Regions from separate parts of the Streptomyces sp. NPDC058051 genome, predicted to be linked through region 2. Evidence: riboswitches for the same ligand, from Rfam matches in the RefSeq annotation. Region 2 holds a riboswitch; each other region holds the start of a gene.
What was found. A riboswitch is a leader RNA that binds a small molecule or an ion and turns the genes downstream of it on or off. The one in region 2 is predicted to bind cyclic di-AMP.
Positions count from the first base shown of each region.

Region 1 (3,269 bases), on a different contig from region 2:
ACGTCGGGGGGTGAGCGTCAGGACTGCCGGAGTTCAACAACCGGTGAACCGGTTCGGATCACGCGGGTGGGGAGGGGCGGGTCGGCCGATCAGGGGGTGAGGCCCTTGTCCCGCAGCCAGGCCATCGGGTCGATGCCCGTGCCGTCGGGGGTGTGGACCTCCAGGTGGAGGTGCGGGCCCGTGACGTTGCCGGTCGCGCCGACCCGTCCGATGGTGTCACCGGTGGTGACCTTCTGCCCGACGCTCACGCCGATCGAGGACTGGTGGCAGAACCACAGCTCCGTACCGTCCTCAAGCTCCAGCACCGTGCGGTAGCCGTACGAACCGGACCAGCCTGCCGACGTGATGGTGCCCGTGTGTATGGCCTTGATCGGGGTGCCGGTCGGCGCCGCGAAGTCGAGACCGGTGTGGTACCCGGAGGACCACATCGAGCCGGCCTGGCCGAACGTCGAGGTGATCGTGTACGAGGAGGTCGGGATGGCGTAGCTGGCGGCCAGCTTGGCAAGCCGCAGTGCCTCGGCCTTCGCCTTGGCCTCCTCTTCCGCCTTCTTCTTCTCGGCGGCGGCCTTGGCCTCGGCCGCGTCCTGCTGCTTCTTGGCCTCGGCGGCGGCCTTCTCCGCGGCCTCCTTCTCCTGAGCCGCCTTGGCCTCGGCGTCGGCGGCGTCCTGCTGCTGCTCGGCCTGCTGGAGGATGCGGGCGCGAAGGGCCTCGCCGGCGTCCGTCGTGCCCTGCTCGGCGTCGACCGCGGTGAGGCCGGCAGTGGTGAGCGGGGCGGCAGCGGCGGCGATCTCGGCCTTGTCGGCCTCGGACTCGCCGGAGAACAGGGAGCCCACACCGGGAAGGGACTTGGCGTCGGGAAGGTTGTTCGTGATGGCGTCGGGAAGGGAGATGGAGACCGGCGGCTTGCTCTGCGCGCTGGCCATGCCGCCCGCGCCGACCGCCGCGATGACGCCGACCCCGAGCACCGTGGAGCTACGGGCAAGTCCGTTGCGCTGCTTGGCGACGCGGTGCTTGCCGCGCACGGGGCGGACGGACTCCTCGGTGGGGTTCCACTCGTCCCAGCTTCGGGCGGGCTCACCATGCTCGTCGGCGCGGAGGTCGCCGCCGAACTCGGGGTTGAAGCCGCCGGGCCCGGTGCCGTAATCGGCGCCGAACGCCGTTCCCGTCCCGGCGGTTCCGTAACCGGAACCACATCCTGATCCAGAGTCAGCGCCGAAGTCGGAACCGAACTCGGGGTTGAAGCGCGAGGGGGACTCGGGGGCAGGCTTGTTGGACGCCACGGGGGCGCACTCCTTTCCTTCCTTCTCGCCTACCGGGTTAGCTGACGGGTTCGGAGCAGGAAGGTCTCCTACGGACGCCACTGCCTCTCACGAGACACAGGTGTCCGATTCACCCCATGTAGGTGGTTCCCCGGTTCCCTTGCGGAATTCGGCGCTCGCGCACGGTGCCGCCACTGACGACGGCTGGGACGACCGCGCTGCGTTATCGAACGTTAATAGACGCACGGGCCTGATTCCAAGCCGTTCCCACTGATCGTTCACGTCTTTGGCCTGGACTTTACTGGACAAAATCGCGCGTAACTGGATGAGTTAATTACCCTTCAGCCACTACCGGGTTTCTGACGTTGCGTCAACTGTTATGCGGAGCGACGCCTTTCGATTACGCACGGTGGCATCGCGTGCCGATGTCACCGCCGGACCGCACGACGCGCACCCCACTAAACGCCCGCCGACACCGCCACCCCCACACCCGCACGCCCCACAAGCCCCCCGCCCCCGCCCGTCACATCTCGTCCACGCCCACGATCCTCACGGTCCTGCGCCGGTCCGGCTGCCCCTCCGCGGGCCGTATGACCGCGAGCAGCGCCATGTCGTCAGTCGTCTCGCCCCCCGTATGGCGCCGTACGTCATCGGTCAGCGCGGACAGCAGCTCCTCGGGCCCCGGGAAGATCCGTCCACGCAACCGGGCCGCCGGATCGTAGAAGACTCCCTCGGTATCCCTCGCCTCGGAGAGACCGTCGGTGTAGAGCAGGAGGGTCGTCCCGGCCGGCAGATCCCACTCGTCGGCCCGGTCGGGCCACGCCCCCAGCCCCATCCCGAGCGGCAGCGCGGGCGCCGTGGGCCGCAGCACCTCCAGTGCCCCGTCCGAGTGCAGCAGGATCGGCTCGGGGTGACCGCGGTTGACGACCCGCACCCGGTTCACCCCGGACGGGATCTCGGCCAGTACCGCGGTGATGAAGCCCTCGACGGCATCCAGCCCGCCCCGCGTCCCCTCCCGCGCCAGTGCCCGCTCCAGCCGCTGCGCCACACCCTCCAGCGAACGCTCCTGCTCGGCCGCCTCCCGGAACGCCCCGATGACCACCGCCACCGACTCGACGGCGTCGAGCCCCTTTCCCCGTACGTCCCCGACCACCAGCCGCACCCCCTGCGGGGTGTCCGTCACGGCGAACAGGTCACCGCCGACGAACTCGTCCGCCTGCGCCGCCTCGTACCGCGCCGCCACATGCAGCCCGCCGATCCGGTCGGACGGCTTCGGCAGCACCGCCCGCATGGCGGTCTCCGCGATGACCCGCGCGGAAGCCAGCTGCTCGTTGCCGCGCCGCACGACCGTGTTGATCACGACCGCGAGGACCGAGACGGTGACCAGGGTGAGCAGTTCGATGAGTGGGACGACCAACGGCAGCTTGTTGTTGTACACGCGCAGCACGATGACGGCCAGCGTCGCGGCGATACCGGTGCGGATGGTGCTGCGCAGCGAGAAGAAGGGTGCCGCGATCAGGGGCGCCGCCACGAAGAGCGGAATGGCGGTGAAGGTCGGCGGCGTGAAGGCGTCGAACACCACTCCGCCGATGATCATCAGGGCGGGCAGCTTGCGGACGAACCGCCGGGTGAGGGCTCCGCTGTCCTCGCCGTGTCCACCACGCCGCTTCAGCCGCTTCCCCACCTGTGCTCTCCTGCCCGGTACACGCGCGGCTGCGGACGGTACCGCGCCCACTCCCAGGCTCGCCGGAGCGACGTCGTGCGGCGAATCGTCATCGGCCAATGGGGTGCGCACGTGGCGCAGCTCACAGGCCGCCGGGTCTACCACTCCACGACACGCAGGCCGGGCGTACCGCGTGCGCAACACGGCGCAGACATGATTCAGGCCCGGCACGCGTCATGCGTGCCGGGCCTGAATCTTCAGTAGCGGGGACAGGATTTGAACCTGCGACCTCTGGGTTATGAGCCCAGCGAGCTACCGAGCTGCTCCACCCCGCGTCGGTGAATACA
Region 1 is NZ_JBHVRW010000024.1:112,298-115,566, reverse strand. It holds gene ACFVUT_RS29910 (M23 family metallopeptidase) at 90-1,280, opposite strand; cyclic di-AMP (ydaO/yuaA leader) riboswitch at 1,292-1,444, opposite strand; gene ACFVUT_RS29905 (PP2C family protein-serine/threonine phosphatase) at 1,783-2,943, opposite strand; tRNA gene ACFVUT_RS29900 (tRNA-Met) at 3,184-3,257, opposite strand.
Region 1: linked by a shared signal. The riboswitch ahead of ACFVUT_RS29910 (M23 family metallopeptidase) and the one ahead of ACFVUT_RS27360 (M23 family metallopeptidase) in region 2 are both predicted to bind cyclic di-AMP.

Region 2 (3,269 bases):
GCTCCGTGCTCGGCCCACGAATCCACCGGACGGGCCGGCTGCTCGACGGTGTACATCCAGGCGATCTTGTGCCGGAGCTGGGTGAGCAGCGCGATCAGGCTGGAACTGCCGGAGGCCTGCGCCAACGTCTCGTGGAACCAGCCGCCCAGCGAGCGCAGGTCCTCCCCCTCGCCCCGCCGCGCACGCTCCTGGCCGAGCCTGACCAGACCCCGCAGGACCTTGAGATGCGCCTCGGTGCGACGCTGAGCGGCGCGTGCGGCGCCCAGCGGCTCCAGCAGCATCCGCACCTCCAGGAGGTCGGCGGCCTCCTGCTCGGTGGGCTCGGCGACACAGGCGCCCGCATGTCTGCGCGTGACCACGAAGCCCTCGGACTCCAGGGTGCGCAGCGCTTCCCGCACCGGGACACGGGAGACCCCGTAACGACGCGCCAGCAACTCCTCGGTGAGTCGGCCGCCCCGTTCGAAGACACCGGAGACGATGTCGTCACGGATCGCCGTGCATACCGAATGCGCCGGAATGCGCATATCCGAACCTCCGCCTTAATCCCCGCGAAACGCGGCCGACCGACGCCTCTTCTGCGACTCTATTGCAAGGCGGCCGAATTTCCGATGCCGGGTGGAAATTCGTGAATATCTTTGGCCGCAGGACGGTTCCGGGCACAGGCACTGCGGGCGGGCGCGAAGGCCGAGCACGGAGACCCGGGCGCAGGCACTGCGGGCGGGCGCGGAGACCGGGGACGGCAAAGGCCCCGGCGAGCTGCTGCCGGGGCCTTTGGGGGGTGCTGCGTGCGGCGCGCGTCGGTCAGACGTTGACGCCGTGGGCGCGCAGGTACGCGACGGGATCCATGTCGGAGCCGTACGACGGGGTGGTGCGGGCCTCGAAGTGGAGGTGCGGTCCGGTGGAGTTGCCGGTCGAGCCGGAGAGGCCGATCCGCTGCCCCGCGCCGACGCTCTGGCCGACGGAGACGCCGATCGAGGAGAGGTGGCCGTACTGCGTGTACGTGCCGTCCGTCATCCGGAGCACGATGTTGTTGCCGTATGCACCGCCCCAGCCGGCCTCGACGACCGTACCGGCGCCGACGGCGACGACGGAGCTGCCGGACGCGGCGTGGAAGTCGATGCCCGAGTGACTGCCGGAGGACCAGAGCGAGCCGCTGGACTTGTACCCGGTGGTGACGTACGAACCGGCGACCGGGAGCTGGAAGGAACCCAGGCGGGTGCGCTCGGCGGACCGGGCGGCACGGACCTTCTCGGCCCGCGCCTCGGTCGCGCGCTGCGCCTCGGCCAAGGCGTCCGCCTTCTTCTTCGCTTCGGCCTTCTTCCTGGCCTCCGCCTTCTTCTCGGCCTCAGCCTTCCGCTGGGCCTCCGCCTTCGCCTTCGCCGCAGCATCGGCCTGGCGCTGCTGCGCGTCGGCCTGGGCGTCGATCTGCTCGGCGAGAGCACTCTCGATGGCGATGACCTGGCTCAGTCCGGTCTCGCCGGTGGAGGAGTCCGCGGCAACGGCCGGGGCGGCCATGCCGCCGATGACGCCGGTGGTGGCCAGCGTCGCGACGCCGACGATCTTCGCGCTGCCGCGCGTCAGCCGGCTGGGGGCACGATGCTTCCCGGTGGCACGGGTGAACGCCATGAAGTGGCTGATCCTTTCCTTCCTTCTCGCCTACCGGGTTAGCTGACGGGTTCGGAGCAGGAAGGTCTCCTACGGACGCCCCGGCCTCACCGAGGCTCAGACATCCGATTCACCCCAGGGACTGCGTGGGTCCCCGGCTCCCCAGGCTCGCGCCTGACGGGGACTCGGCGATGGCTGCCCGGTACGTCACGGATGTGGCATACGAGTGGCGGACAGCCCAGCCGACGCTAAGCGGGGGCACTTTCATTCACCAAACGGACAGGCCGTTTTGTAGCGCATCCCACAGGGCAGACAGGCAACCTCTCCACCAAAAGAGGACAAAAGAGAAGACCCCGGCGAGATCTGCCTCACAGGGGTCTTCCTTATGTGCTGACATATCGATACATAGCCGGTCGGCGAATCGGTCGGCCGACGGGTGCGGTCCGCGCCCGGCCTGCTCGCTGTCGTGTGTGACAGCCCACGGGTGGACTGCCACACACGACAACGCGGCCGGTCGGCCGAAGCCCGCCGCGGGGCCGGACACCGTCCTGCGCCGCGGCGGGTGCGACCGCGGCCGGGGCGGACCGACCGTCAGCCGGCGACCACCGACACCGCTCCGATGCCCAGCGCCCGGACCGGCTCCTCGATCCGCGCCGCATCTCCGACGAGGATCGTGACCAGCCGGTCGACCGGGAAGGCGTTGACCACCGCCGCGGTCGCCTCGACCGTGCCGGTCTCCGCGAGCCGGGTGTACAGCCGTGCTTGGTAGTCGTCCGGGAGATGCTGCTCGACCTGGTCGGCGAGGGTGCCCGCGACCGAGGCCGCCGTCTCGAACTTCAGCGGTGCGACACCCACGAGGTTCTGCACGGCCGTCTCACGCTCTCCGTCGGTCAGTCCCTCGGCCGCCAGGGTCCGCAGGACCGTCCACAGGTCCTTCAGCGCCGGTTCCGTGGACTCCGTGTCCACCGACCCGCTGATGGCGAGCATGGCCGCGCCGGTCGCCCCCGACGCGGAATCCGGGGCCGACGACCGCAGCACCTGGGCGAAGGCCCGTACGCCGTAGGTGTAGCCCTTCTCCTCGCGCAGCACGCGGTCCAGCCGGGAGGTCAGCGTGCCGCCCAGGCAGTACGTGCCCAGCACCTGGGCCGGCCACACGCTGTCGTGCCGGTCGGCGCCGATCCGGCCGATCAGCAGTTGCGTCTGCACCGCGCCCGGGCGGTCCACGATCACCACGCGACCGGAGTCGTCGGCGGTGATCGGCGGGGCGGGCCGGGGCTCCGCGGAGTCCCCCGACCAGTCGCCGAGGGTGTCGGCGAGCAGGGCGTCCAGGTCGATGCCGGTGAGATCGCCGACGACCACGGCGGTCGCCGTGGAGGGCCGGACATGGGCGTCGAAGAAGGCGCGCACGGCTGCCGAGTCGATCCGCTCCACCGTCTCCTCGGAGCCCAGGCGCGGGCGCGACATCCGGGCCTCGGCCGGAAAGAGCTCCTTGGAGAGCTGCTTGGCGGCGCGCCGGGCCGGGTTGGCCTGCTCGTGCGGGATCTCGTCGAGCCGGTTGCGTACCAGCCGTTCGACCTCGCTGTCGGCGAAGGCAGGCGCCCGCAGCGCCTCGGCGACCAGGGCGAGCGCCTTGGCCAGCCGGGAGGCAGGGACCTCCAGGGAGA
Region 2 is NZ_JBHVRW010000020.1:107,190-110,458, reverse strand. It holds gene ACFVUT_RS27365 (GntR family transcriptional regulator) at 1-524, opposite strand, end outside; gene ACFVUT_RS27360 (M23 family metallopeptidase) at 802-1,626, opposite strand; cyclic di-AMP (ydaO/yuaA leader) riboswitch at 1,640-1,806, opposite strand; gene ACFVUT_RS27355 (M16 family metallopeptidase) at 2,197-3,269, opposite strand, start outside.

Region 3 (3,269 bases), on a different contig from region 2:
TGACCGGTGTCGCGCTGGTCGGGCTGAACCAGGCCGACGATCATCAGGTGAACAACATCAAGATCGGCATCAAGCTGCTGTTCCTGGTCGTGATCCTCGCGCTCGTCTACATCAAGCGGGACGAGGAGAAGGTCGACAAGGGGGCCTTCGCGGCGGTGGGCGGGCTGACGCTCGTCAACATCTTCATCGCCACGCTCTGGACCTGAGCCCGGCCCGCGTCGTCCTTCCGGGCGCTCTGGATCCTGCCCGGACGTCGGCTCTTGACCGGGTCTTGAGTCCCTGCCCGGGCGTCGGCCCTCGACCGGGCCGTGGGCCCTTCCTGGACCTCGGCCCTTGCCCGGACTTCGGCCGTCGCCCGGACTTCGGCTCCCGCCCGGACTTCGGGCCCCGCCCGGACCTCGGGCCCGGACAGGGATCGCCCCGAGGTCCGTAGAAGGACAAGGGCAGAGGTGCTCCGCGTGCTACGCCGGGCGCACGCTGCCGTAGATCGGCATGTAGTAGATCGACTCCTCGCGCACATTCGCCCCCGGCTTCGGTGCGTGGATCATCATCCCGTCACCCTTGTAGATGCCGACGTGGCTGATGTCGTCGTAGAAGAAGACGAGGTCGCCCGGCTGGAGATCGGCCGTCGCGATCCGGGTACCTATCTCCACCTGGTCCCAGGTGGTGCGCGGGATGTCGACGCCGGCGGCCTTCCATGCCGCCTGGGTGAGCCCGGAGCAGTCGTACGAGGACGGGCCCGTCGCACCCCATACGTACGGCTTGCCGATCTGGGCCGCGGCGAAGGCGAGGGCCTTCTCCGCCTTGGTGGTGGCGCTGCTGTCCGCACCGGTTCCGGTGCCGCTGCCGGAGCCCGCCTCCTTCGCGGCCTCCGCCGCCTTGCGCTCCGCCTCGGCCTTGGCGGCGGCCTGCTGCTTGGCGAGCTCCGCCGCCTTGCGCTTGGCCTCCTCCTCCTTCTTGCGCTCCAGCGCCGCGAGCCGTGCCTTCTCCTCGGCGGTGAGCTTCGACAGCAGCGTGCGCGCCTCGCCCAGCTTCTGCTGGACGTTCTCCTTGCTGGTGCGCAGCGTGCTCTGCGCCGTGGTCAGCGTCTCCAGGCTCCGTACCGCCTCGGCGCGCTTCTTCGACGTCTCGACCTGCTCCGTACGGAAGTCCGAGACCGCCTTCTGCTGCTGATCGGTCATCCGGTTCATCAGCTGCTTCTGGTCGAAGTACGACTGCGGGTCGTCGGCCAGGAAGAAGGTGGCGGTCGGCGCGATGGAGCCGGTGCGGTACTGGGCGGCGGCGTAGGCGCCGAGCGTCCTGCGGGCCTCGTTGAGCTTGTCGGCGCGCTTCGCCACCTCCTCCAGCAGGCCGTCGACCTTGGCGCGCTGGGTGGCGGAGGCTTCCTTCGCCCGGTTGTACTGCTGGGTCGCGGTGCCCGCCTGCCGGTAGAGGTCGTCGACCTTCTTCTGGACGTCCTCGACGCTGGGCTTCGGAGCGGGGGCGGCTGTGGCGCTCTGCGTGGAGAGCAGGGTCACGGTCGCCAGTGCGGCCGTCGTGAGGCCGACAGCCGGTGTGGTGGTGCGCACGCGGGTGCGCGGTTTGCGATGCGACGCCAAGGCCGGCATCTCCTTCCGTGGCGCGCCTACCGGGTTAGCTGTCGGGTTCGGGCGGAACGGAAGGCTGCCCTACGGTCCGAGTGGGGGACATGGACCGATTCACCCCGGTGCTGCGTATGGGTCCCCGGTTCCGAACTCCTCTGAGGGCAGCCCGGATTCGGCGCGGGTGTCCGCTCGGCGTGGTTCGCCTCAGGGGGTACGGACCACCCGGTCGAGCACGCTAGCCAACCCGTGGGGCCGCTGTGAAGGTCGATGTTCGATATGCCCGATACATTTTCGTGACCTGGGTGCGGTGGGGCGGCCAGGGCGGACGGCAGCCCGGAATCCCTCACCCGGTGTGGAGATCCGCTCTCTTTGCGTGCCCGTCTGCGGGGTGCGGTTCGCCATGCGGCCCTCGCGTGTCGGTGCGGCGGCCTAGACTCGACAAGCGATGAGCAGCCTCTTTGACGACAGCTTCCTGGCCGGCCTCCAGCACACGGAGGAAGGGCCCCCGCCGCCCCCCGAGGACTCCGCACCCGAAGAGGTGCCGGAGGACCTCTTCGCGGGCGTGTTCGACGGGCCCCCACCGCCCAGGGACGCGTACTACCGCGACGGCGCGCACCGCCCAGTGATCGACGCCGCGGCGCTGCTCGACGGGCTGAACACCGAGCAGCGCGCCGCCGTGGTGCACGCGGGCTCCCCGCTGCTCATCGTCGCCGGGGCGGGCTCCGGCAAGACCCGGGTGCTGACCCACCGGATCGCCCACCTCCTCGCCGAGCGCGGAGTGCACCCCGGCCAGATCCTGGCGATCACCTTCACCAACAAGGCCGCGGGCGAGATGAAGGAGCGCGTCGAACAGCTCGTCGGACCGCGGGCCAACGCCATGTGGGTCATGACCTTCCACAGCGCGTGCGTACGCATCCTGCGCCGTGAGTCGAAGAAGCTCGGCTTCACCTCGTCGTTCTCCATCTACGACGCCGCCGACTCCAAGCGGCTGATGGCCCTGGTCTGCCGCGATCTCGACCTCGACCCCAAGCGCTTCCCGCCGAAGTCCTTCACGGCCAAGGTCTCCAACCTGAAGAACGAGCTGATCGACGAGGAGACCTTCGCCGGCCAGGCTGCCGACGGTTTCGAGAAGACCCTCGCCCAGGCCTACGCGATGTACCAGTCCCGGCTGCGCGAGGCCAACGCACTCGACTTCGACGACATCATCATGACGACGGTCCACCTGCTCCAGGCGTTCCCCGACGTCGCCGAGCACTACCGCCGCCGCTTCCGGCACGTCCTGGTCGACGAGTACCAGGACACCAACCACGCCCAGTACACCCTCGTACGCGAACTGGTCGGCCCGGCCGGCGAGGGCGACGCCCCCGCCGAGCTGTGCGTCGTCGGTGACGCGGACCAGTCGATCTACGCCTTCCGAGGCGCGACCATCCGCAACATCCTCCAGTTCGAGGAGGACTACCCGAACGCGACCACGATCCTCCTGGAGCAGAACTACCGCTCCACGCAGACGATCCTGTCCGCCGCCAACGCGGTCATCGAGCGCAACGAGAGCCGCCGCCCCAAGAACCTCTGGACGAACGCCGGCACGGGCGCCCGGATCACCGGCTACGTCGCCGACACCGAGCACGACGAGGCACAGTTCGTCGCCGACGAGATCGACCGGCTGACCGACGCCGGTGACGCCAA
Region 3 is NZ_JBHVRW010000034.1:47,764-51,032, reverse strand. It holds gene ACFVUT_RS34145 (hypothetical protein) at 1-206, shown strand, start outside; gene ACFVUT_RS34140 (NlpC/P60 family protein) at 462-1,607, opposite strand; cyclic di-AMP (ydaO/yuaA leader) riboswitch at 1,606-1,771, opposite strand; gene pcrA (DNA helicase PcrA) at 2,029-3,269, shown strand, end outside.
Region 3: linked by a shared signal. The riboswitch ahead of ACFVUT_RS34140 (NlpC/P60 family protein) and the one ahead of ACFVUT_RS27360 (M23 family metallopeptidase) in region 2 are both predicted to bind cyclic di-AMP.